Regions from separate parts of the Simiduia agarivorans SA1 genome, predicted to be linked through region 2. Evidence: predicted binding sites of a transcription regulator. Region 2 holds the regulator's gene; each other region holds the start of a gene.
The links. Region 2 encodes FNR, which switches genes on or off when oxygen is low (the NO sensors DNR and NnrR bind a similar motif). Its sites were predicted from a motif close to TTGATNNNNATCAA; they were not measured.
Positions count from the first base shown of each region.

Region 1: a site for FNR is predicted at 1,523-1,536, ahead of ccoN (cytochrome-c oxidase, cbb3-type subunit I). Genes of this name have one in related genera too.
Region 3: a site for FNR is predicted at 2,231-2,244, ahead of M5M_RS15485 (nitrate reductase subunit alpha). Genes of this name have one in related genera too.

Region 1 is NC_018868.3:1,775,529-1,779,974, forward strand. It holds gene ccoN (cytochrome-c oxidase, cbb3-type subunit I) at 1-1,373, opposite strand, end outside; gene M5M_RS07855 (argininosuccinate synthase) at 1,658-2,878, opposite strand; gene M5M_RS07860 (flagellar protein MotY) at 3,013-3,915, opposite strand; gene pyrC (dihydroorotase) at 4,056-4,446, shown strand, end outside.
Region 2 is NC_018868.3:450,199-454,644, forward strand. It holds gene M5M_RS01980 (recombination-associated protein RdgC) at 1-343, opposite strand, end outside; gene M5M_RS01985 (SirB2 family protein) at 348-728, opposite strand; gene M5M_RS01990 (DUF4202 domain-containing protein) at 725-1,303, opposite strand; gene fnr (fumarate/nitrate reduction transcriptional regulator Fnr) at 1,312-2,046, opposite strand; gene M5M_RS02000 (CoA-acylating methylmalonate-semialdehyde dehydrogenase) at 2,115-3,605, opposite strand; gene aptA (omega-aminotransferase AptA) at 3,621-4,446, opposite strand, start outside.
Region 3 is NC_018868.3:3,427,250-3,431,695, reverse strand. It holds gene M5M_RS15485 (nitrate reductase subunit alpha) at 1-2,143, opposite strand, end outside; gene M5M_RS15480 (ATP-binding protein) at 2,387-4,216, shown strand; gene M5M_RS15475 (GAF domain-containing sensor histidine kinase) at 4,194-4,446, opposite strand, start outside.

The sequences.
Region 1 (4,446 bases), 1.3 Mb from region 2:
TAGGCCATGATCAGCATGCCAGCCAGGAAGAAAGCACCGCCCACAACACGTACGAAGTAACCGGGGTAGCTGGCTTCAACGGATTCAACAAAGCTGTAGGTCAGGGTGCCGTCGGCGTTGAATGCACGCCACATCAGGCCCTGCATGATGCCGTTCACCCACATGGAGGCGATGTACAACACGGTACCGATAGTCGCCAGCCAGAAGTGGGTGTTGATCAGCGGTACGCTGTACATCTCTTCTTTGTTGAACAGCTTGGGGATCAGGTGGTAGATGGCGCCGATAGAAATCATTGCGACCCAGCCCAGCGCACCGGAGTGCACGTGACCCACAGTCCAGTCGGTATTGTGCGACAGGGCGTTCACGGTCTTGATCGACATCATCGGGCCTTCGAAAGTAGACATACCGTAGAAGGACAGCGAGACCACCAGGAATCGCAAGGTCGGGTCGGTACGCAGCTTATGCCAGGCGCCGGACAGCGTCATGATACCGTTGATCATACCGCCCCATGACGGCGCCAACAGGATCAGTGACATGACCATGCCCAGACTCTGGGCCCAGTCGGGCAGCGCTGAGTAGTGCAGGTGGTGACCACCGGCCCAGATATAAAGTGCAATCAGCGCCCAGAAATGCACGATGGACAACTGGTAGGAGTACACCGGACGACCCGCTTGCTTGGGCACGAAGTAATACATCATGCCGAGGAAGCCCGCGGTCAGGAAGAAGCCCACCGCGTTATGGCCGTACCACCACTGGACCATGGCATCCATCACGCCGGCATAGGCGGAGTAGGACTTGGTCATGGACACGGGAATCGCCGCCGAGTTCACCAGGTGCAGGACGGCGACGGTGAGAATAAAGCCGCCGTAGAACCAGTTGGCCACATAAATGTGTTCGGTTTTACGCTTGACGATAGTGCCGAAGAACACGATGGCATAGGACACCCATACCAGCGTAATCAGGATATCGATGGGCCACTCCAGCTCGGCGTATTCCTTGGCGGAAGTAATACCCAGAGGCAGTGTAATGGCTGCGAGTACAATCACCAGCTGCCAACCCCAGAACGTAAACGGGATCAGCCAGCCGCCCCACAGTTTGGCCTGACAAGTCCGCTGCACAACATAGTAGGAAGTGGCGAACAAGGCACAACCACCAAAGGCGAAAATCACCGCGTTGGTGTGCAGGGGACGCAAACGGCCGAAGTGGCTGTAGGGTTGCAGGATATCGTTCAGTTCTGGCCATACCAGCTGTGCCGCAATCAGCACACCCACAGCCATACCTACGATGCCCCACACAATGGTCATGACGGCGAATTGACGCACGACCTTATAGTTATAGGCTGGGTGTTCCCCAGCAGCTGCGTGACTGCTCATAGTAGTTTCCCAATGTCTCAGAGCTTAAAAAATCGTCTTCGCCAGACTTCCTGCGTACCTCAAGACCGGTCCCCTAGGAACAGAGCTCCCTCTAAAGTAGTACGACAGGTTGCACCGCTGGCATTGTAGGGTTTCAACATGACGGGATATTGATGTGAATCAAGGGATACCCCGTCCGGTTTATATAACCGGATAAAACCCAGAGTTTAGGTCATAAAGGCCTGTTTCGCGCAGGCGATCTACCCACAAAGGCGTATTCCTTGGAATACGCCATGACGGGCAGATCAGGACAATTTACGGCCTTTGCCCGCCGCGATGCGCATGCGCAACGCGTTGAGCTTGATGAAGCCTTCGGCGTCCTTCTGGTTGTAGGCACCGGCATCGTCCTCAAAAGTGGCGATCTTGTCGTCGAAGAGGCTGTCCTCGGAGCGACGGCCGGCAATGGACACATTGCCCTTGTAGAGCTTGACCCGCACATCGCCGTTCACCACCGTCTGGGAGTCATCGATGGCCTTTTGCAGCATCTGCCGCTCAGGGCTCCACCAGTAACCGTTGTAAATCATCTCGGCGTAGCGCGGCATCAGCGCATCTTTCAGGTGCGCCACTTCGCGGTCGAGAGTGAGCGACTCGATGGCGCGGTGCGCCTTGAGCAGGATGGTGCCGCCGGGGGTTTCGTAGCAACCGCGGGACTTCATGCCCACATAGCGGTTTTCCACGATATCCAAGCGACCAATACCATTGGCGCCGCCCACCTTGTTCAGGTGCTCCAGCACGGTCGCCGGCGTCATGGCCTTGCCATCGATGGCCACCACGTCACCTTTTTCGTAGGTCAGGGTCACGTAAGTGGGTGTGTCCGGTGCCGCTTCCGGTGATACCGACCAACGCCACATACCCTCTTCCGCCTCGGCCCATGGATCTTCCAGAATGCCGCCCTCGTAGGAAATGTGCAGCAGGTTAGCGTCCATGGAGTAAGGCGACTTGGTTTTCTGCTTGGCGAAATCCACCGGAATATTGTGTTCTTCGCAGTAGGCCATCAGCTTTTCGCGGGAGTTCAGATCCCACTCGCGCCAGGGTGCAATGACCTTGATACCGGGCTTGAGTGCGTAGGCACCCAGCTCGAAGCGCACCTGGTCGTTGCCTTTGCCGGTCGCACCATGGGAGATGGCATCGGCACCGGTTTCGTTGGCAATTTCTACCAGACGCTTGGCGATCAGCGGGCGGGCAATGGAGGTGCCCAGCAGGTATTCACCTTCATAAATGGTGTTGGCGCGGAACATGGGAAACACGTAATCGCGCACGAATTCTTCGCGCAGATCTTCGATATAGATTTCTTTGATGCCCATGGCCTGTGCTTTGGCGCGCGCGGGCTCCACTTCTTCACCCTGACCGATGTCGGCGGTAAACGTCACCACCTCACACTGGTAGGTTTCTTGTAGCCACTTAGCAATAACCGATGTATCAAGCCCGCCTGAGTAAGCGAGTACTACCTTTTTGAGGGACGCCATAGAAAACTCCGTTCGCTTGCCGCGCTGTCCCGGGTCGCATTGCGCTCACCCGGCCTGTAAAAATCGGGGGCGAATTGTATAACCAATCGTTATAGATTCACAGGGCGTCTAGCAGACTAATTGCGGATAGGACGTTATTCTGCGGCGGCAACCGTCTGATCCTCGCGCTTGTCGACCCTGACGGTGACGCGCCGGTTTTGCGCCCGGCCCACGCGCGATTGATTGGACGCAACCGGATAGCGCTCACCGTGCCAGCGCACAGTAATCATGTCGGCCGGCACCCCCAGGTTGCGCAAAAACGCTGCCACTGATTCTGCCCGCCGCTTGGACAGTTCAAGATTTTCGTCCCGCAGCCCCTTGCTATCGGTGTGACCATCAATGAACAGATGGCCGATTTGCGGATCGGCCAGCACATAGGTGGCAATGTGGCGCAATTTGCGATTTTCCGCCGGAGGGAAATCATCGCCGGACGACGGGAAGTAAACGGCGGACCGGGCGATCTGATCGTAATTGACCGGCAGCAATGAGCCCAGACACTGAAGATACTGGCCATAGGCGGCCTGAAAGTTAACCGGCGACAAGGCAATGCGGGATGACTCACTGGCGCCGTACCAAGGGTAGCGAGTGAACACCAACTCACGCCCACCATGGAGCTCGGTCAATGCCCGATTTGACAGCTTGTTATCCAAGCCCACGGGGCGCTCGCCGCGGGTCACCGGAATAAGGCCAAGGTTGATATCGGCACCATCCGGGCGCCACACGGGTGCGCGCGCCACCAGTCGTGCCTTGCCGGATTCCAGCCGGGGGGTATAAGGCAGCAGCTCCAGCGTGAGCGGCTCACCCGCCCGACGGTAAAACCGGGCGTTACCGTAGTAGGGCACCGGCTGATTCATTTCACAGGCAAAAATGGAACTGCTCACCTGCCACTCGCTCTTATCCATGGGCGCCGCATATTCAGTGGCCCGGGCAGGCCCAACGGCCAGCACTACCAATACCGACGGCAGCCAGAATAATGTGCGTGTAAGCAAGCGGTACATGGGGTCTGATTCCACCAAAGCCAGAGAACCTACCCGGGTTATCGACCCGGTTGCCGCTGGCTTGAGTCGAAATCGGGCGCTATTTTAGGTAGGATGCGCGGCCTGAAACGGCATCCACTGGCTAAAAGGTAGCAGCTCCCATGGCTCAGACTCTGACAATCACCCGCCCCGACGACTGGCACATTCACCTGCGCGACGGCGACCAGTTGGCCACCACGGTGCCCGATGCCGCTCGCTACTTTGCCCGCGCCATCATTATGCCGAACCTTGTGCCACCAGTGATGAACGCGGAGCAAGCACTCGCTTACAAAAGCCGGATCATGGCCAACCGCCCGGCCGGAAGCCAGTTTGAGCCGCTGATGGTGCTCTATCTCACCGACAACACCAGCGCTGATGATATCCGCACGGCGCGCGCCGCGGGCGTTGTGGCCGCCAAGCTCTATCCGGCTGGCGCCACCACTAACTCGGCCTCGGGCGTGACCGACATCACCCGCCTCTACCCGGTACTGGAAGTGATGGCTGAGGTGGGTA
Region 2 (4,446 bases):
GGCATTCAAACAGAATCTCTTCTTTAAACTGTTCTTTTTCCTTGCGGTAAACGCGGCGTTGCTCTTCGGCTTCAATCGCGGCGGCTTTCTCTTCGACCATTTCGCGGATGACGGCGGCAGGGAGCACCTTGTCTTCACGGCGCAGGCTGATGAGGGCTGCATTCTGGCCCAGGTGAGCCAGGCCGGGGTGGTGCTTGCCATAGGGTGATGCCCAGCCCAGGCTGAATTGTGCCTGTTGGCTGCAGGGGGCAAACCGGTCTTGTTCCAACTGTTCAGCCAACGTTGATAAATCGATGCTGTGACCATCGCCAAGGCGATAGACCTGTAAATTTTTGAACCACATAGTTTTAAATCAATAACAGCGAAGGGGATTTGGTGAGGGCCACTCCAAGCAGGTAGCCGATGATTACGACGGCTGTTGCAACAGCCAGCACTTGCTCGCGTTTGTTGCGCGCCAGCCGAAAGGCATAGATGCCCGCACCGATGTACGCGAGCAGGGCAAAGATTTTTGCAATCAACCAGGCATGATCCAGCGGGTTCCAGTGGTACAACACCAGTAACGTAATGGCGCTGCCCAGCAGGGCGGTATCAATGACATGGGGCAGTATTTTAGTGAGCCGGGCCGAGAACCAGCGGGACTCATTCAATAACCAGTAGCTGCGCAATAAAAAACCTGCAATCGACAGCATAGCGAGGCTCATGTGCAGATGTTTGATGGCAATAATCATGCTTGCAGTGCCTTGCCGACCAGTGTGCTCAGGTGCGCTGGCAACGTCAGTGCCAGGGCCGCTTTCTGGCCGTTGTCGGACATCTTGCGCCAGGTTTTACGCAGAATATCGATCACTTTTTCTTCTGGGTGTTTGGCGCTGAAGTCGGCGAAATAATGGGACAGAAAAACCAGACAGGCTACGTCTTCCAGGCACTGGGTGTCGGGATTGGTTTTCAACTTTTCCTTTCGCAGCAGGGCGCTGGTTTGTTCGATCAGCGTGGCGGGTGCATCAAACTGTGCCAGGATTTCCGCGCAGCGGTCCGCGTGGTGTTTACCGAGCTCTGTGCGCCAGCGATGGTAGCCCTGACGATCCATTGGGTAGTCTTTGCGCGCGATAACCCAGCGCTCCAGGTGCTGGGCCCGGCAAGCGATTTGCAGCGCGGTGCCGGCAGCGGGATACAGGGCCTGTTGGCATTGGGTCATGCGTATGCCATACAGCTCACAGGCGCCCAGCGGCTTACCGTCGTGGGTTACTTGTTCGGGATCAGCGTGGTTGGCAGCGTCGATGGCTGCAAAGAGCGCGTCTGTATTCACGGTAGGCGTTACTGTGCGGAGGCGGCGCTTTTCAAGGCGTCGAGATCGGCAATTTCGATCTCTTTTTTGTCCACCTCGATAATGCTGAGTTTTTGTAATCGGCTGAAGACGCGGGACACGGTTTCAACCGTTAAACCGAGAAAGTTTCCGATATCCGCACGGGACATGGACAGCCGGAAGCGGGTGCCAGACAAATGCCGGCGCTGATTGCGTGACGAAATACTCAATAACAGAGAGGCTACGCGTTCTTCTGCCGTGTTTTTCGACAGTAGTGTGACCAGCTGCTGCTCATAGGTAATCTCTTTGCTCATCAACTGGAAAAAATGCTGCTGCAAAGAGGGCAGTTGCAGGCTGAGCTCTGTCATCTGAGTAAAGGGAATTTCGCACACTGCACAGGTTTCCAATGCGATGGCGGAGTTGGTGTGCTTGCTGTGACCGATGCCATCCAGGCCCATGACTTCACCCGGCAGGAAAAAGCCGGTGATCTGCTCGTCGCCATTGTCTGTGATGGTGAGGGTTTTGAGGCTGCCTGAACGCACGGCGTAAACCGAACTGAATTCTTCACCGGCGCGGAACAGGTATTCGCCTTTCTGCAGGGGGCGACCGCGCTTGATAATGCCGTCGATGCGATCGATATCATCAATTTTGACACTGATGGGCAGACAGATTGAGCTGAGCCTGCAATCGCCACAGGATACGGCGTTGTTGTGGGGGCAATGATGATTGGCAAGGCTGGCTGTCATGGTTGCTTGGTCTCTCCCTTATCAGGCGATTATAACCATGCCAGCCAGTTTTCGATACCTCGGCGCAATCAGCTGGGGAAGCTGAACTGGGCGCCTTCGCGTACCCCGGCGGATGGCCAGCGTTGAGTCAGGGTTTTGCGGCGGGTGTAAAACCGCACTGCATCCGGGCCGTAGGCCGACAAATCACCGAACAGCGAACGCTTCCAGCCGCCGAAGCTATGGAAAGCCATGGGTACCGGCAATGGAATGTTGATGCCCACCATGCCCACCAGGATGTTGTCGCCAAAGTAGCGCGCGGCCTCGCCATCGCGGGTGAAAATGCAGGTGCCGTTGCCGTACTCGTGGGCATTGATCAGGTCCATAGCTTCCTGCATGGTCTTGACCCGCACCACACACAGTACTGGCCCGAAGATCTCGTCGGTATAGATGCTCATGTCTGACGTGACATGATCAAACAGGCAGGGACCCAGGAAGTAGCCTTGTTCATGACCATCCACGGCGAGCCCACGGCCATCCACTACCAATGACGCGCCCGCAGCAACGCCCGCGTCGATGTAGCCGGATACCCGTTGCTTGTGTTCAGCAGTGATCAACGGGCCCATATCGTTGCTGTTGTCCAAACCGTTGCCCACTTTGATAGCGGCCATTTTCTCCTGCAGGCGGGCCACCAGCTCGTCGGCGGTTTTATCGCCCACCGCCACGGCCACGGAGATGGCCATACAGCGTTCACCACAGGAGCCGTATGCCGCGCCAATGAGTGCATTGACGGCGTTGTCCATGTCCGCATCAGGCATCACGATGGCGTGGTTTTTGGCGCCACCAAGCGCCTGTACGCGTTTGCCTTTGGCGGTGGCGCTGGCATAAATGTATTCGGCAATGGGGGTCGAGCCCACAAAGCTCACGGCCTGCACGCGGTCGTCCTGCAGCAGGGTATCCACGGCCTCTTTATCGCCATTGACGAGATTGAGTACGCCGTTAGGCAGGCCGGCCTGGTGCGCCAGCTCTACAATAAACCGTACCGCGCTGGGCGCCCGCTCGGACGGTTTCAGCACCACGGTATTGCCGCACACCACCGCCATGGGCCACATCCATAGGGGCACCATGGCCGGAAAGTTGAACGGGGTAATGGCAGCAACAACGCCGAGCGGTTGGAATTCAGACCAGCTGTCGATGTTGGGGCCGGCGTTTTTGCTGTGTTCGCCTTTGAGCAGCTCGGGCGCCGCAGTGGCGTATTCCACGTTTTCGATCCCGCGTTGCAGCTCGCCCATGGCATCGTTCAGCACCTTGCCGTGCTCGTCGGTGATCAGGGCACAGATTTCGTCGGCGTGCTGCTCCAGCAGGGCTTTAAAGTTGAACATGACACGTGCGCGTTTCAACGGGGGTGTCTGGCGCCAGGCCGGGTAGGCGGCCTGGGCGGCGGCAATGGCCTGCTCAGTGGTAGCCTGGCTTGCCAGCGCCACGGTTTTGGTGCTGACGCCGGTGGCCGGGTTGTACACCTTGGCGGTGCGCTCGGCGGGGGTATGGGGTTCGCCGTTGATGATGTGTCCGATAACTGACATGGGAAATCCTGTTGCTTAGATGGAATTGAGTGTGTCCGACAAGGCGTTCAGTAGCTCGTCTATTTCGTGTTTTTCGGTAATGAACGGCAACCCGAGCTGGACAGTGTCACCGCCGTAGCGCACGTAAAAACCTTTGGCCCACATGGCGCTGGCCACTTGCCAGGGGCGTTTGGCGGGCTCGCCGGGCGCGTGGGCCAGCGATAGGGCACCGGCAAAGCCATAGTTGCGGATGCCGGCCACATGGCGGCAATCCCTGAGCTTGTGCAATTCGTTTTCGAAGTAGGGCGCGTACTCGGCAACCCGCTGCACCAGTTTTTCTTTTTCCAGCAGCTCCAGTGCGGCCAGGCCAGCAGCACAGGCCAGCGGGTGGGCAGAGTAGGTGTAGCCATGGGGAAATTCGAGCAGGTACTCAGGACCACCGGCGGCCATGAAAGTGTCATAGATCTCGGCTTTGGCGACCACCGCGCCCATAGGCACGGCGCCATTGGTGAGTTGCTTGGCGATATTGATGATGTCGGGCGTAACACCAAATGCCTCGGACCCGGTCATGGCGCCGCAGCGCCCGAAGGCGGTAATCACCTCATCAAAGATCAGCAGGATATTGTGCTGGTCACAGATTTCTCTCAGTCGCTGCAGGTAACCCACCGGCGGAATAATCACCCCGGCACTGCCGGCAAAGGGCTCGACAATGACCGCAGCAATATTGGATGCATCGTGCAGGGCGATAATTTCCAGCAGCTCATCGGCCAGTTCGGCACCGGTTTGCGGCTGGCCTTTCACGAAGGGCTGGTCTTTGAGCATGGTGTGGGGCAGGTGATCACTGGCAATCAGATCGCCATAA
Region 3 (4,446 bases), 1.3 Mb from region 2:
AGTTCTGCGGGTTATCCGGATCTTCACAGGCAAATTTCAGCTCGCCTTCTTTCAGCAATTTGACCGCGTAGTCCTTCGGCTCCATGCCCATGGCTTCGGCGCGCTTGCACAACTCCAGTGGGTTCATACCCAGCTGGGGTGCCGACGGCAGCCAACCCATGCGCTCGGCGCGGGTGTTGTAATCGATAATGGAACCGGTCCACTTCTCTTTGTTCGCAAGCGGGCTCACCACTTCCGCCATGTCCAGCTTTTCGTAACGCCATTGATCGGCGTGGTTGTAGAAGAAGCTGGTGCCGTTCATCTGGCGTGGCGGGCGCTGCCAGTCGAGACCAAAGGCCAGCGGCAACCAACCGCACTGCGGGCGCAGTTTTTCCTGGCCCACATAGTGTGCCCAACCACCACCGGACTGGCCGATACAACCGCACATCATCAGCAGGTTGATCACGCCCCGGTAGTTCATGTCCATGTTGTACCAGTGGTTCATGGCAGCGCCGATAATGATCATTGAGCGGCCGTGGGTTTTGTGCGCGTTATCCGCAAACTCACGGGCAATCTTGATGATCTGTGCGCGCGGCACACCGGTGATTTTTTCCTGCCACGCGGGGGTGTAGGGAATATCTTCGTCAAAGTTTTTGGCGGAATTGGGGCAATCGTAACCGTTATCTACGCCGTAATTGGCGAGCGTCAGGTCGTAAACGGTGGCCACCAGCGCTTCCGAACCGTCGGCCAGCTGTACTTTCTTCACCGGCACTTTGCGCTGCTGAATAGGCGCGTGATCGGTGTGATCAAAGTAGTTGTATTCGTGTTCCTGACCTCCGAAGTAAGGGAAGGCCACCTCGGCAATCTGGTCGGCGTTGTCTTTCAGCGACAACGCCAGTGTGATTTCAGCACCGGACTTACCGTCTTTCTGCTCGATGTTCCACTTGCCGCGCCCTTCTTTGGCTGAGGGCTCTCCCCAGCGGTAGCCAATGGAACCGTTGGGCGATACCAACTCGCCATTGGCTTCATTGATGGCAATGGTTTTCCACTCGGGGTTATTGTCCTGGCCATGGTTGCCGGCGAGATCCGACGCACGCAGGAAGGCACCCTGTGACAGGCCATGTTCGCCCTGCTCCAACTTCACCAGATACGGGAAGTCAGTGGTGGAACGCACATACTGCTTGAAGTAATCCGACGGTTTGTCCACGTGGAATTCACGCAGAATCACATGGCCCATGGACATGGCCACGGCCGCATCGGTGCCTTGCTTGGCGTGCACCCATTCGTCGGTGAGCTTGGCCACTTCGGAATAGTCGGGGGTCACCGAAACGGTCTTGGTGCCCTTGTAGCGCACTTCGGTAAAGAAGTGGGCGTCGGGGGTACGGGTCTGCGGTACGTTGGAGCCCCAGGCAATGATGTAGCCCGAGTTGTACCAGTCTGCCGATTCCGGCACATCGGTCTGCTCGCCCCAGATTTGTGGCGACGCCGGCGGCAGGTCACAGTACCAGTCGTAGAACGACAGACAATTACCACCGATCAGGCTCAGGTAGCGGGCACCCGCGGCGTAAGACACCATTGACATGGCCGGAATCGGCGAGAAACCGGTGACGCGGTCGGGGCCGTATTTTTTCGCGGTGTAGATATTCGCCGCCGCAATGATTTCATTCACTTCCGCCCAGGAAGACCGCACCAGGCCACCCATGCCGCGCTGGGTTTTGTAGCTTTTCGCTTTAGCACTGTCTTCCACAATGGAGGCCCAGGCTTTCACCGGGTCTTTCTGGGTCGCGCGGGCATCGCGCCACAGCTTCAGCAACGCCTTGCGCACTTTCGGGTACTTGAGCCGGTTGGCCGAGTAGATGTACCAGGAGTAGCTGGCACCGCGCGGGCAGCCACGGGGCTCGTGGTTGGGCAGATCCGGCCGGGTGCGCGGGTAGTCGGTTTGCTGGGTTTCCCAGGTCACCAGACCGTCCTTCACATAGATTTTCCAGCTACAGGAGCCGGTGCAGTTCACCCCGTGGGTAGAGCGCACGATCTTATCGTGTTGCCACCGGCGGCGGTAACCCTGCTCCCAGTCCCGGTTTTCATTGGTGGTGACGCCGTGCTCACCGCTGAAAGACTGCTGCTTTTTATCGAAGAAGCGCAGTTTATCCAGAAATTGACTCATTGATTGTTCCTCACCCTTGCTACGAGGTCGTTGGCTACTGGCGGACCAGCTGTAAACGCACTTTAGTGGCCGGAGGCTGGCGCTCAGTTGACATGGATCAACACGCGCGAGGCGGTTTTCGGCGTGTAATAGCCGCTCTATCCCCTTGTGGGTAGATGGCGTCGCGTTCCACCCCAGATAAATCAAGGTTTTCTGTTCTCGCGGGTGCGAAAAAGGCAAGGGCAGGATATTTAGGGGTATCGCGTGGTCGAATCCATCCGCAGGCAGTTCACCCGGTCGGTCACCAGCACCATCACCTGGTCCATCATGGCCATCATGGTAGTGGCCCTGTTATCGATCTTTGTGTCCTACTGGATCACCGAACAGGGTGAGCTGGACGGGCAGGCCATTAACCTCTCCGGCAGCTTGCGCATGCAAACCTACCGCATTGGCCTGGCCAGCCATCAGCAAGATAACCAGGCCCTGCGCACCCACCTGGAAAACCTTGCCGTCACCTGGAATTCATCGCTGTTTGCGCCGCTCGCCCAACGAGGTGACGACACTGAACTAAGCCGCGCCTTCACACTCGCGAACAACCACTGGCAGGAACAGGTAAAGCCATTATTCGAACGGATACTGTCGCTGTCCGGCGATGAAAAACAACAAGCCACCACCACCTTACTGCCACTGCTGGATCGCCAGGTGGTGCTCACCGACAAGCTGGTATACCAATTCCAGCTGCGCGCCGAAAGTCGCAACCAACGGCTGCGCCTGATTCAGGTACTGGGCCTGTTCACGATCGTGTGCGTGGGCAGCCTGGTGTTCTATGTGTTGCGCGAACGCCTGGACCGGCCACTGAAAGAACTGACCCACGCCGCCGACCGTTTCCGTCGCGGGGATCTGAACCAGCGGGTCAATCTTTCGGTCAACGACGAGCTGGGATTGCTGGCCGACATCTTTAACCGCATGGGCGATGCCATCGGCAAAACCTACGAAGAACTCGAGCAGCGGGTGGCCAGCCGCACGCGCGATCTGCAACAGCAAACCAAGGCATTACAGTTTCTGCTGGATACGTCCGGCACCATCATGAGCGCTTACCATACACCGGTGAACTACCGGCAGATTGTGCGCAACCTGGGCCAGTTGATTGAGCACCAGGACATTGAAGTGTGCTTGTTTACCGAAGAAGGCAACCAGCCTTACTACCACCAGAATGCGTTTGGCACCGCCAAAGATTGCAGCCAGCGCGATTGCAACGATTGCCGCAGCACCAGCTGCAATACCACACAGACCGAGATGACCTTTCCGATTACCCGCGACAGCAAACAGTTCGGGCTGCTGACACTGCACACCAAGAACACCGCGTCCGAATGGGAACAGCAACTGATTCAATCGACTGCCGATCAGATTGCGCTGGCGCTGACGCTCACAGAACAAAAGCAGCTGGATCGTAAAGTCGCCACCCTGGACGAACGCAATGTGATTGCGCGCGAATTGCACGATTCATTGGCACAGGCACTTTCTTATCTGAAAATTCAGGTCACACGCCTGCAGAAAACCACTGAAAAAGGCCGCTACGATTTACAGGAACCGATCATCACTGAACTGAAGGAAGGTCTTGCCAGCGCCTACAAACAATTGCGCGAACTGCTCACCACTTTCCGCCTTAAACTGGACGAGACCGGGCTGGAAGGCGCCTTGGTACAGACCACCGACAGCCTGAGTGAGCGTTCGGCGATGAAGGTGACGCTGGATTACCAGCTACAGGATATTCCGCTATCCCCCAGCGAAGAAATCCATTTGCTGCAAATTGTGCGCGAAGCGGGGCAGAACGCCATCAACCATTCAGACGGTTCGCATTTACACATCGAATTCTGCCGCTTGTTGGATGACCAGATCCTGATGGTGATCAGTGACGATGGCGTGGGCATGCCGGATGACCCCACCAAACTTAATCACTACGGCCTGGCCATCATGCAAGAGCGGGCACGCAACCTTAATGGCCGCCTGGACATCACCAGCAAACCGGGTGCCGGCACCACCATCCGATTGAAATTTACGCCGGACGTGATCAGTCTGCGGCGGGCAAGCTGAATATAATCCGCGTACCCTGCTGGAATTGGCGGTCGAGCATAATGATGCCGCTTTGCAATGCCATAAGGTCATAGCAAATAGACAACCCAATGCCCTGCCCCGACTCAGCGCCACTGCCTATCTGGCTGTCCACCGGGCCCTTGAACAAATGATCCCGGATTGTCTCCGGGATAGGCTCGCCGCCATTTTCGACACTGACCCGGACACGGTTGCCTTCCTGTCGGGCGCGT